DNA from 3 places in the Bradyrhizobium sp. USDA 4454 genome. Region 3 is predicted to be linked to each of the others. Evidence: predicted binding sites of a transcription regulator. Region 3 holds the regulator's gene; each other region holds the start of a gene.
The links. The regulator LexA, encoded in region 3, represses DNA repair genes until DNA is damaged. The targets are predictions, from matches to a motif close to TGTTCNNNNTGTGTTCNG.
Positions count from the first base shown of each region.

Region 1: a site for LexA is predicted at 2,506-2,523, ahead of ACVIW0_RS32155 (ribonuclease T2 family protein). Genes of this name have one in related genera too.
Region 2: a site for LexA is predicted at 2,474-2,491, ahead of ACVIW0_RS39455 (YifB family Mg chelatase-like AAA ATPase). Genes of this name have one in related genera too.

Region 1 covers NZ_JBTRCN010000001.1:6,909,531-6,913,771, reverse strand. The annotation lists gene ACVIW0_RS32165 (cold-shock protein) at 205-417, opposite strand; gene ACVIW0_RS32160 (23S rRNA (adenine(2030)-N(6))-methyltransferase RlmJ) at 681-1,541, opposite strand; gene ACVIW0_RS32155 (ribonuclease T2 family protein) at 1,777-2,463, opposite strand; gene ACVIW0_RS32150 (hypothetical protein) at 2,578-3,054, opposite strand; gene ACVIW0_RS32145 (hypothetical protein) at 3,221-3,520, shown strand; gene ACVIW0_RS32140 (DUF3617 domain-containing protein) at 3,563-4,093, shown strand.
Region 2 covers NZ_JBTRCN010000001.1:8,480,237-8,484,477, reverse strand. The annotation lists partial or broken gene ACVIW0_RS39465 (PAS domain-containing hybrid sensor histidine kinase/response regulator) at 1-134, opposite strand, end outside; gene ACVIW0_RS39460 (hypothetical protein) at 239-760, opposite strand; gene ACVIW0_RS39455 (YifB family Mg chelatase-like AAA ATPase) at 879-2,423, opposite strand; gene ACVIW0_RS39450 (MBL fold metallo-hydrolase) at 2,531-3,502, opposite strand; gene gshB (glutathione synthase) at 3,690-4,241, opposite strand, start outside.
Region 3 covers NZ_JBTRCN010000001.1:3,859,294-3,863,534, forward strand. The annotation lists gene ACVIW0_RS18055 (ComEC/Rec2 family competence protein) at 1-980, shown strand, start outside; gene ACVIW0_RS18060 (hypothetical protein) at 977-1,204, opposite strand; gene ACVIW0_RS18065 (hypothetical protein) at 1,361-1,789, opposite strand; gene lexA (transcriptional repressor LexA) at 2,058-2,762, opposite strand; gene ACVIW0_RS18075 (molybdopterin molybdotransferase MoeA) at 3,006-4,217, opposite strand.

The sequences.
Region 1 (4,241 bases), 3.1 Mb from region 3:
GATCTGCATGTCGCGCGCAGCAGCATGCACGCCGCCCCGTTTGCGAAGCCGATCAGTCGGCCGCACGATTGGAGCATGCGGCACGGCCAGTCGCGTCGCATCATGCACGGTGGTCACAGCGAGCGCGCGCCTCGCGCTCGGCGGTCAGCTCACACGCAACGCTTCATTCGGTGGTCATCACGAGCCGCGCACCGCGAGCGCTCATCATGAAACCACCAGGTTGACCGCCTTCGGGCCCTTGCCCTTCTTGTCCGGTTCAACCTCGAACGTAATGCGTTGTCCTTCAGTCAGGTCCTTCAATCCTGCCCGCTCGACAGCTGTAATGTGAACGAACACATCGCGGCCGCCATCATCAGGCTTGATGAAGCCGTAGCCACGCTCTCCATTGAAGAACTTGACTGTCCCAGTCATGGCCATCGGGAAAACTCCTCCCCCGTAATGCTCCACCGCTATGCGCACGTCGCGTAGCGGTTGACCGACATTCGCTTGTCGGAAGCTTGGCCACCTGAGCAGGCCGGCGTCACGCCGCCGGTCTGCCTGGATTTTATTTCGGCCTTGTCACTCCGCCGCAACCATTCGCGGAAGCGGAACGTAAAGCCAGTCGTAACAGGATGAGCATAATACGGTTCCGCGCAAATTGCCTATGCTCAAAATCGAACTTTTCAGTGGGTGCTTTTGGATCAAGCTTTAGGCGTCTCTAGTTTGAAGCGCGCTGCGCCGCCTTGACCGAGCGGTTTCTCGAGTTCGGGCAGGATGATCTTCAGCTCGCCCGCGAGCGTCCACGGCGGATTCACGATCAAAAGACCGGTGGAAACGAGGCCTGCGCCCGCTTCTTGCGGCGCCACACTGAATTCCAGACGCAAGCATTTGCCTGCGGGCCGGCTGCTCATTGCAGCAGCAGCCACGTTGCGCGCGAGCTCGTCGGTGGCCCTCCGGGTTTTTACGGGGTACCACAAAAGATATGCGCCGGTCGGCCACTTCGCGAAGGCTTCCGTGAAAGCACGGGCCAGCCGCTCGAACTCGTCCTTCGCTTCGAATGGCGGATCGATCAGCACCAGGCCACGACGCTCGTTCGGCGGCACGAATGCCGGCAACGCTGTCCAGCCGTCGAGATCGACGACGCGGGCCTGCGCATCGCGCCGCAACGCGTCGATCAGTTGCTTGCGTGCGGTCGGTTCGATCTCGCAGGCGGTGAGACGATCCTGTGGGCGCAGCAGTGCCCGCGCGATCAGCGGCGAGCCGGGATAGGCTTTCAGCTCGCCGCGCGGATTGAACGCCCTGACGATGTCGAGATAGGGCGCGATCAATGGCAGCGCCTTGTCGGAGAGTCGCGCCTGCATCAGTCGTGCGATGCCGGTGAGCCATTCGCCGCCGCGCTCGGCCTCGCTCGAGGTGAGGTCATAGAGGCCGGCGCCGGCATGGCTGTCGATGACGCGGAACGGCGCCTGCTTCTCCTGCAGATAGGTCAGCATGCGCACCAGCACGATGTGCTTGATGACGTCGGCGAAATTGCCGGCATGAAAGGCGTGACGGTAGTTCATGCTGTTATCGCGCTGCGCTCCGTAGGGATGCGCATGTTGTACTTCGCCATGCCCGGATTGTCCCGGCCTTCGCTGGAGCTTCGGCGAGGTTAACATCCGGGCCCCGGCGCAGCCTTGGCGTAGCCGGCTCCCGGTCATCGACGCCTGATCCTGCCGGTTTCGCGATGGCGAGAATGGCCGGAGCGGACGGCGCGATGCCGCGCGGCGCGCGTCGGCCCGGCCATGACGGGAAAGGTCAGCCGCCGCGCACCGGCGGCATCAGCACCTGATCGCGGCGGCAGGCGCGGCGATCGATCTCCTCGCAGGATCGGAACTGCAGATCCTTGCTGAGGCAGATCCGCACCTCGCTGAGCCGCTTGCTGTCGCAGGTCACCGAGATCGCGGAGTTGCTGAGGCCCGGGTTGGCCTTGATGAACGCCGTTTCCAACTCGTCGGGCGCAACCGTCTTCGGCTCCGACAATTGCAGGAATTCCTCGGGAATCTTCACCGCGGCGCGGGCCTTGCGGATGGCTTCGAAATAGGCGCGCTCGCCGAGGCCGGAGCAGGTGCCGTGCTTGTCCCACTCGTTGTAGATCAGCCCGGGCGCCGGCATCAGGTCGAGCATCGAGGTCATGATGTTGCGCGCGAGACGCGGCGAGGGGCGCTGGCAGTATTCCGGGAAGCCGCGCTCATATTGCGGCCACAGCCCGTGGACCACGAAGGAGTAGGGCCGGCCGCCGCATTGCGCCTGGGTCCCGCGGCCGTTGTTGCCGCGCTCGCTCGCCGCCTCGCAGTACGAAGGCGACCATGACAGCGACAGCACGTAGAAGTCGAATTCGCCGGGCGCATTCTGGCGGCGATCCTGGGCCGAGGCCCCAACCGCACCACAGAAAACTAAGACAGCGGAAATCAGAAATCGGGAAATTGTGTCCAACCGAGGCATCAAACGCTCCCCCTCACGACCGCTTGAAGCCTAGCAGGCTCGCAGAACATTTCAAGAACAAAAGCCGCCGGCTATGATGACGGCGGCTTCTGTTTCAGCAATCTGGTCGGGAAATCAGGGCCGGGCGGCCTTGCAGGACGGGTTATAGGCCCAGTTGCGGTCGAGCCCGGCGACACACCATTCGACGCCCTGGTCGATGCCGGCAAAGCCGCCGTCCTCGATGATCGAATAGTGCACCTTGCGCACCTTGCCGTCGCTCAAAAGCGCATCGCCCGAGCAATAGCGGCGCGGGATGTTGTCGGACTGCCAGGGGCGGAAGGCGGTTTCGTGGATCCGGCTGAAGCCGGTGATGACGAGCGGCGAATTCCAGAAGGTGGCTTCCTTCTCGTGGAATTGATCGCTGATGGTCGCCAGGGCCTTCTCGCACGGGGCGACATTGCCGTCATAGCGGGGGCCGGAGAGCCAGAAATTCAGCTCAAACGGATTCGCGGCCTGCGCCGTGCCCCCGAAAGCCAGCATGCCGACCACGAGTGCGGCGCCGAGGCCAAGCGTGCGGCCGAGTTTGTTGCGGGAGTTGAACAGGTTGCGCATGGGAATCCACCCGATGATCCGATGCGGCGGACGGTGCCGCGAAGCCCCGGCAAGGTCAAGTGCAGCACGGCAACACCTGTCGAGAAGTCCACCGCCGGCTGTCGGCTCGTTCTTTTCACGGTCGCCGGCGCACTCTATGTTGGGCCCAAGCGAAATGGAGTCTGCGATGCGAAGGAAATTGGCCGCGTGCCTGGTTGCCGTTAGCGGGATGCTGGCCGTTGGTCCGGCGCAAGCCGATTGGCTGCAGCCGGTGCCGCCGTTCAAGGGCAACGATACCGGCGGTATCATCGCCTATTCGCTGGCAGCCCAGACCGATGCCCGGCAGCTCGCCGTCGACCACTGCGCCTCCTACGGCAAGGTGGTCAAGTTCCTGGCGGTGCAGCGCTACCCGGGCGGCTACATCTCCTTCGCCTGTCGCTGGGTGCCGTATGGCGCCGCCGAGAGGCCGGTGCGCACGCTCTACTGAGCGCGCCCTTTAACTCTCGATCGTTCAGCCGGGAGCCACCGCATGACCCGACAGCTTGCCTTGCTTGGTTCTGCTGTATGCCTTGCCCTGTCCACCGGCGCAGCAAGTGCCGTCGACCTGCCGATCCGCAAGGCCGGGCTGTGGGAGATGAAAATGGTGCGTACCGGCGGGCCGATGCCGGAAATCACCATGCAGCACTGCACCGACGAGACCACCGACAAGGAGATGAGCGCGGCGGCCTCGCCGATGGCCAAGGAAGTCTGCTCCAAGCAGGACATCCAAAAGACCGCGACCGGCTATGTCAGCGACAGCGTGTGCAGCGTCGCCGGCATGTCGATGCAGAGCCACGCCGAGATCGTCGGCGACTTCAATTCCGCCTACACGGTGAAGAGCACCTCGCATGCCGAGGGCGGCGCGGCCGGCTCGCGCGACACCACCATGACCATCGAGGCGAAATGGCTCGGCGCCTGCAAGGCCGACCAGAAGCCCGGCGACATCATCATGCCCGGCGGCATGAAGATGAACGTCAAGGACATGGAAAAGCTGAAGGGCCTCCTGCCCAAGCAGAAGTAGCGCGCCGCGCATTCGGTTGCGCGCCTGAATGTAACGACTCCTGATGCCGAGTGGTTGTTACACTTCGCATCTCCCTCATTGCGAGCAGTCCACGACGAGAATTGCGGAGCAATCTTGTACTGTGGGCGGTGTGCGATCCATCCCATCC
Region 2 (4,241 bases), 4.6 Mb from region 3:
GCGCCCGAGATGAACCCGAACGCGCCGCCGAACGCGACCGAGAAGATCGTGAACGAGCGGATGATCGTCGCGACCCAGGAATGGCGGCGCAGGAAGCGGCGAAAGCGTAACTTGATCCGGAAGAAACGCCCCATCAATGGTGGCCCTGAAATGGCTTGGTCTGGCAATGACGATGCGTCGGCCACCTTGCAAAGTGCTTGAGCTTGATGGCCGTTTCGCGTTGGCCCTCGGAACAGGGTTAGCGCAAGGTTAACTCCGCCATGACCCGGCCGTGCAAGCGCGTGTCGGGTTCGATCGATGCCGCCTCTAGGCGGCGATGTCCGCCGCGGGCGCTGACGATCAACGCCGCGGCATCGCGCGCCGAAAACGTCCTGGACTGCACGAACACGCGGTAATCGGACGGCCCGTCATCGCGGGACAGATAGATCACGGGACCGTTTGCCGACGGGTCATCCGATATCCCGATCAGCTGCGGCACCCTGTTGCTCTCGCACGCCCCGGCCTCGGCATCGTCGATGTCGTCGATCACGGTGAAGTCGGCGGTGTCCGCGCTGTCGGCAATCTGGACCCGCACGGTCGCAAGGCTGGGGTCGTCGGTGAAGCTGACGTGAAGCTGCGCCTGCCACGGCACCGCTGCGATCTGCATCGTGGCGCCGCCGACCTCGATGCAGGGCCGGGGACCCGGCAGGAACTCAGCGCGGGCAAAGATCGCGGCCACGGCAAGCGGCACCACCGAGGCCAGCATTTTCATACGCAACATGACACAACTCGCTCGACCCAAGCGCCCGCGCATCGCGGTGCTTATGGTTTGCGGAGCGTAAATGAGAGTGGTTACTGTCGCGTTGACGCGGTCGGCGTCGAGTGCAGAACACGAGAACTCACGCCGCGCGGCGCAGATCGTCGGCCAATGCACGATAGGATAGCGCCTCGGCAAGGTGCAGCCGGCCGATCGTATCGGTGCCGTCGAGATCGGCGAGCGTGCGCGCCACCCGCAGCACGCGGTGATAGCCGCGCGCGGTGAGGTGCATGGTGTCGGCGGCCTCGCGCAGCAGCTTCTGGCCATGCGCGTCGGGCTGCGCGATGGTCTCGAGCAGCGAACTCGGCGCTTCCGCATTGGTGCGGACATGCGGCATTCCGGCCGCCGCGTAACGCGCAAGCTGGATGTCGCGCGCGGCCGCGACGCGTCGGGCGACCTCGGCCGATCCCTCCGCCGGCGGCGGCAGGATCAAATCCGCCGCGGTCACGGCCGGCACCTCGATCCTGAGATCGATGCGATCCATCAGCGGGCCGGAGATCCGCATCTGGTAGTCGGCGGTGCAGCGGTCGAGCCGGCCGCGCTTGCAGGAATAGCCGGGCTCATAGGCGTGGCCGCAGCGGCACGGGTTCATCGCGGCGACCAGCATGAAGCGCGCCGGATAGGTGACGCGATGGTTGGCCCGGCTCACCGAGACCTCGCCGTTCTCGAGCGGCTGGCGCAGCGAATCCAGCACGCGCGGATCGAACTCCGGCAGTTCGTCGAGGAACAGCACGCCCTGATGCGCGAGCGAGATCTCGCCGGGCCTGGCGCGCATGCCGCCGCCGGTCAGCGCGGCCATGCTGGCGGAGTGATGCGGGCTGCGGAACGGGCGCCGCGCGGTCAACGCGCCGTCGCGGATCTCGCCGGCGACCGAGGCGATCATCGAGACCTCGAGCAATTCCGAGGGCGACAGCGGCGGCAGGATCGAGGGCAGCCGCGCCGCCAGCATCGATTTGCCGGCGCCGGGCGAGCCGATCATCAGCAGATGATGCCCGCCGGCGGCCGCGATCTCCAGCGCGCGCTTGGCGCTTTCCTGGCCCTTGATGTCGCGCAAATCGAGCAGCGCTTCCTCTTCCCCGCGCTCATGCACTTTGGGCTGCGGCCGCGACAGCACCTGGGTGCCCTTGAAGTGATTGGCGATCTGGATCAGCGACTGCGCCGCAATGATCTGGATGTCGGGGCTCGCCCAAGCGGCTTCCGAGCCGCAGGCGGCCGGGCAGATCAATCCCTCGTCACGCGAATTGGCGCCGATCGCAGCCGGCAGCACACCCGCGACGGCTGCGATCGAGCCGTCGAGCCCGAGCTCGCCAAGCACGGTGAAGCCGCTCAGCGCATCCGGCGGAATCGCCCCGATCGCGGCCATCAGGCCGAGCGCGATCGGCAGGTCGTAATGGCTGCCCTCCTTGGGCAGGTCGGCCGGGGCGAGGTTGACGGTGATGCGGCGGGCGGGAAGCGCCAGCCCGGAGGCGATCAGGGCCGAACGCACCCGCTCCCGCGCCTCCGACACCGCCTTGTCGGGCAGGCCGACGATCGCGAATGCCGGCAATCCAGGCGCGACCTGCACCTGTACGTCGACCGCGCGAGCCTCGATCCCCTCGAATGCGACGGTGGAAACCCGCTGAACCATGCTGCCCCTGTCTTCCGCCACCCAAGGTAGCGGAGCGGGCCGCCCAGCGCAAGAACATTAAGAGAACATCCGGGGGCGACGGCGCGCCGTCCCCGGATGGGGCGCCATCACAGCGTCATTTGCATCGGCTCGGGATAATAATGGAAGCCCTCGCCGGCCTTGGCGACGTGGCCATAGCCCGGCCAGGCGAAGTGATAGGACATCACCGCCGTCTTGTTCGCGGCCAGCATCTCCAGCATCTTGACCCGCGAGGCCGCCGCCTGCTTCGGATCGGTGTCGTAGGAGAATTCCATCCGCGGCCGCTCCAGGAGCAGCACCGCGTGATGCGAGAGATCGCCCAGGAAGGCGAAGGATTTGCCGCCCGAGCTCACCATGAAGATGGTGTGGCCCACGGTATGGCCGGGGGCTGCGAGCGCGGTCACGCCGGGCAGGAATTCCTGGCCGTCCTTGAAGAACACGATGCGATCGCGCACCGGCAGCAGGTTCTTGCGGGCGTGCACGATGAAGTCCTTCAACGGACTGCCCATCTTGCCTTCGTCGGTCCAGAAATCGAGATCGCTTTGCGCGATGTAGTACTGCGCATTCGGGAATAGCGGCTTGTCGTCGGCGCCGACGATGCCACCGATATGATCGATATGCGCGTGCGACAGCACGACGGCGTCGATGTCCTCCGGCTTGATGCCGGCTTCCTGCATGCTCTTCTGCTGCCGGCCGGTGGTCGGACCGAATGCCTTCGAGGTGCCCATGCCGGTATCGAACAGGATCAGTTTGTCGCCGGTGTTGACTATCGGCGAATTCTGCTCGAGCACGACATTATCGGGCGAGAGGAAGTTGTCGGAGAGCATCTTCTTCACTTCTTCCTTCGGAACGCCGGTGAAGGTGCCGGAGGGATCGCCAAGCGGAAGCGGGCCGTCGGAGACGACGGTCACTTCGGCGTCGCCGAGCATGAAGCGGTGCCAGTAGGGCGTCTGCGTTCCGAGCTTCGGCGCGCGCGCCTGCGCGGTGCCACCGAGCAGTGTGCTGGCGCCGAGACCGGCACCGAGCGCGAGCAAGGATCGTCGTGAGACATTGAGCGTCATAACGTCTTCCTCCCAATTTTTATGAGTTTGTCGCGTTGTTGCCCGCGCGTTGACCCGCTTGACCTGACGCAGGCAAGAGAATGCTGCCCTCGCCCGCGCAAGCTGGCAAGAAGAATAAGGCGAACGCAGGCGCGATCGAGCCCTGGCTAAATTTCAGCCAGCCTGTGCGGCGCACAAAGGAGGATTATTATTTCGCGGCGCGCTTCTTCTCGATGGTATCCCAGATCATCGCCGCGACATCGGGGCCGTTGAGCCGCTGAATGGCGCGGATGCCGGTCGGCGAGGTGACGTTGATCTCGGTCAGATTGCCGTCGATCACGTCGATGCCGACGAACAGCAGGCCGCGCTCGCGCAGCGCAGGCCCAAGCGTGGTGCAGATTTCGCGCTCGCGATCCGACAGCTCGGTCGCTTTGGCGGCACCGCCGCGCACCATGTTGGAGCGCAGATCGTCCGCCGCCGGCACGCGGTTGACGGCGCCGGCGAATTCGCCGTCGACCAGGATGATGCGCTTGTCGCCATGCTTCACCTCGGGGAGGAAGCGCTGGATCACCCAGGGCTCCTTGAAGGTGACCGAGAACATGTCGAACAGCGAGCCGAAGTTCATATCCTGCGGCATCACGCGGAACACGGCGGCGCCGCCATGGCCGTGCAACGGTTTCATGACGACGGCGCCGTGCTGATCGCGGAAGGAGTTGATCTCGTCGAGGTCGCGTGAGATCAGGGTCGGCGGCATCAGCTG
Region 3 (4,241 bases):
CCGCGCGGGTTGCGCTGTGGGGCGGGCGTGAGCTCACGATGCTGATGCTGGCTTCCCTTGTGGCAGGGCTGGCGACGACGCCCTACGCCGCGTTCCATTTCCATCGCGTGACGCCGTACGGGCTGCTCGCGAACCTCGCGGCAATGCCTGTCGTGTCGGCGGTCGTGATGCCGGCCGGCCTGCTCGGACTCGTCGCCATGCCGTTCGGCTTCGACGGCGTGTTCTGGGCGATCATGGGCTTTGGCATCGACTGGATGATCCTCGTGACGCAATGGGTCGCCGCGCTGCCTGGTGCGGTCGGCCGGATGGCGGCGTTCGGGATCGGGCCGCTGATCGCCGCCAGCGCGGGCCTCATCCTGCTCGGGCTGCTGCGCACGCCGCTGCGCTGGTCGGGCGCGGTGCTGTTGGTCGTGGCGTCGATCTGGGCGCTCAGGGTGCCGCAGCCGGACGTGCTGATTTCCGCCGATGGCCGCAACGTCGCGGTCCGCGGCGGCGACGGGCGGTTGCACCTGATGCATAGCGCCAAGGATGCCTTTTTGGTGAAGGAGTGGCTGGCGGCGGACGCCGATGCGCGGGCGGCCACCGATGCATCGCTCGGCGAGGGCGTCTCCTGCGATCCGAGCGGCTGCGTGACGCAAGGGCCCGGCGATGCCTTCGTTGCGCTGGCGAGCCGGCCGGAGGCGCTGGCGGATGATTGCGAGCGCGCGGCGCTGATCGTCACCGCCCGGCCGGCGCCGCATGGCTGCGCGGCCTCGGTGGTCGACGTCGAGCGGTTGCGGCGTCACGGCGCGCTGGCGCTGCGGCGGACCCGTGACGGCTACGCCATCGATGCGGTCAAGCCCGGCGGGATCGACCGGCCGTGGTCGCCGGCGGTTCCCGGCGACGGCGATGCCGAGACGACGCTCCGCGCCCCCGCCGCCGCGCCACGGCCGGCCGTCGACGCCACGCCGGCGGAGAGCGATGTGCAGGGGGAGGATTAGCCGTGGTCCGGCGAGGGGCTGGCCGGCAATTCGAACAGGCCGAGATGGTATTCGTCGGAATCGGGGCCGGCGTCGGGCTTCTTGACGAGGGTGAAGGACGCCTCGGGAAACTGCTCCCAGACCTTCAGGTCATCAGCCGTCACCGTCAACCAGCCGAACCGGAACATGTAGCGGCCCGGCTCCGTGACGCGTCCAGCCTTTTGCCATGTGACCTTATCGACCACCGAGCAGGTTTCCGTGAGCGCACATCCTCTGCGCCCGATGATGCGCCAAGGTGGCCGCCGACGCAAATCTCCCGCCGCGCCCCGGAACCGGTGTCCGGGGTCGCTCGAAATCCTTTCGGTCACTCGCCGCTCGGTCATCCGGCGGCGACGATGCGTTCAACCCAAAAACAGCGACGTAAATGCGGAGGGCCGCCGCTCCACGACCTTCGGCTTCTGCGTGACCGGCGGATGCAGTGCCGGCAATTGCAGCACGCTGACGCGTTGTCCCTCGACGAGCTGGGTCACCAACACGTGGCTGCCGTCGGGGAATTCGACCGCGTCATGATGACGATCGGGCACGTCGGGCTCGACTTCGTTGAACACGCCGACGCGATAGTTCAGCGTCTTGGTCCAGATCCAGCGGCTGTCATAGCGAACGTTCTCGGCGAAAGCGAGCTCGGTGCCCGGCAGCATGCAGACCGCGACAGTCGGATCGTTCTCCGACGCAAAGCCGCGGGTCGACGTGCCGCGGAAGGTCGTGGTGATCAGCGTCTCTCCGACAATGGCGGGGCGCGATGCCACGGCGTGCAGACTATAGTCACACATCGGATGGCTCCTCAAATGGAGGTAGCGACCCGTGCCTCTCTTTGAGGCATGGGCCTCTACCAGAGTGGACGATAGCGAACGAGTGTCAGCTCGTTTCTGGGCGATTGTACGACTCGCCCGCGACCGCCTCAATCACAAACACGCGACACTGCGCGAGAGGTATCGGAGCGCATCGGGCAGACCGCATGCTGCGCTATCTTGCAAGGAACGATCCGATGTGACGCTCGTTCCTCGCCGCCGCAAGTATTTGCAATCAAGTATTTGCAGCTTAGTACTTGCGGTAGAGCCCGATCAGCTTGCCCTGGATGCGGACCCGGTTCGGAGGCAGGATGCGCACTTCATAGGCGGTGTTGGCGGGCTCCAGCGCGATCGATGCGCCGCGGCGGCGGAAGCGCTTCAGGGTGGCTTCCTCCTCGTCGATCAGCGCCACCACGATGTCGCCGGTATTGGCGACGTCGTTGCGCTGGATCAGCGCCATATCGCCGTCGAGGATGCCGGCATCGACCATCGAGTCGCCGCGCACCTCCAGCGCATAATGCTCGCCGGAGCCGAGCATGTCGGGCGGTACGCTGATGGTGTGGCTGCGGGTCTGCAGCGCCTCGATCGGGGTACCGGCGGCGATCCGGCCCATCACAGGGACCGCGACCGGACGATTGCCGTCATCCTCGGCGACCGGCGGCGTAGAAGTGCGCTTGCCGAGGGTGCCTTCGATGACGCTCGGGGTGAAGCCGCGGCGGCCGTTGCCGCCCCCGGCCGACAGCTCAGGCAGCTTGATGACTTCGATGGCGCGGGCGCGGTTGGGCAGGCGGCGGATGAAGCCACGCTCCTCCAGCGCAGTGATCAGGCGGTGGATACCGGACTTCGAGCGCAGGTCGAGCGCATCTTTCATCTCGTCGAATGAGGGCGGGACGCCGGCCTCTTTCAGACGTTCATTGATGAAACGCAGAAGTTCGTACTGTTTGCGCGTGAGCATCTCGAGTATTCCCCCGGTTGATAGCGTCGTTCGATTCCGAGACTCTTCAGTGGGGCCTGCAGGCCGGGCCTGACCAGGGGAGCTTGGTGCTTGTTGCAAGCGCTCCCGGGCCGCCTCCCGATTGTAGACACCAGTACTCGAAACAAATCATGAACGGACACTATATGTTCGATATGTGTTCCGCAACCACTTAATTTCAGGTGAACGCGCCCGGCGGCGCCCGATCGGCGCGGTGAGAAAATCCTATTCGGGCAGCATCAGGATCTCGCACTCGCTGCCTGTGGCAGTCGCGGGCGCGAACGGCGGACGCACGAGAAGTGCCCGTGCCGCAGCGAGATTCCCGAGCAGCGAGGAATCCTGCTGCATCACGGGCGTTGCGATCAGCGTGCCGTCGTCGCGCGCCTCGAGACGCGCGCGCAGATAGTCCTCGCGCTGGTCGTTGGCGGCGAGGTTGCGGCCGAGCACGGCCCTCGCGCGGCGATGATGAATCGCTGTTCGGCCGCTCAATGCCCGAATCAACGGCACCAGAAACAGGAAGGCGCAGACATAGGACGACACCGGATTGCCGGGCAGGCCGATCACCCGCATCGCCCCGAGCCGGCCGTGCATCATCGGCTTGCCGGGCCGCATCGCGATCCGCCAGAACGCCATCGCGACGCCCTCGGCCTCCAGCGACTGCTTGACCAGGTCGTGGTCGCCGACCGAGGCGCCGCCGGTGGTGATCAGGATGTCGGCGCCGGTATCGCGGGCCCGGCGGATCCCCGCCGTGGTGGCCGCAACCGTATCGGCGGCGACCCCGAGATCGACGGTCTCGGCGCCTTCGTCGCGGGCCAGCGCCCGCAGCGCATAGCCGTTGGAATAGACGATCTGGCCGGGTCCGGGCTGCGAGCCCGGCATCACCAGCTCGTCGCCGGTCGCCAGCACCGCGACCTTCGGACGGCGGCGGACGGCGAGTTCCGGATGGTTCATGGCGGCGGCCAGCGACAGCGCCCGGTCGGAGAGGCGGCTGCCGGCCGAGAGGAGCACGTCGCCCTCGCGGAAGTCGACCCCCGCGGGGCGGATATGCCGTCCAACGGCGGCTGGCTCGGTGATCGTGATGTGGTCGCCGTCGACGGCGGTGTCTTCCTGGATGATGACGGCGTCGGCGCCGTCAGGGATCACCCCGCCGGTGAAGATCCGCACCGCTTCGCCTGCGCCGACCGTGCGCTCGAACGGCCGGCCGGCGGCGACTTCGCCGATCACCTTCAGCCGTGCCTTCAGGTCAGCCGCATCGGCGGCGCACACCGCATAGCCGTCCATCGCCGACATCGGCTGCGGCGGCTGGGTGCGCCGCGCGGCGAGGTCGCGCGCCAGGGTGCGGTGATAGGCGGCATCGAGCGCGACCATCTCCTCGGGCAGCGGTTCGGCGCCGGCAAGGACGGCGGACAGGGCATCGGCAACCGGCATCAGGGCCACGCTCGGAGCTCCTCAAGTCCAGGG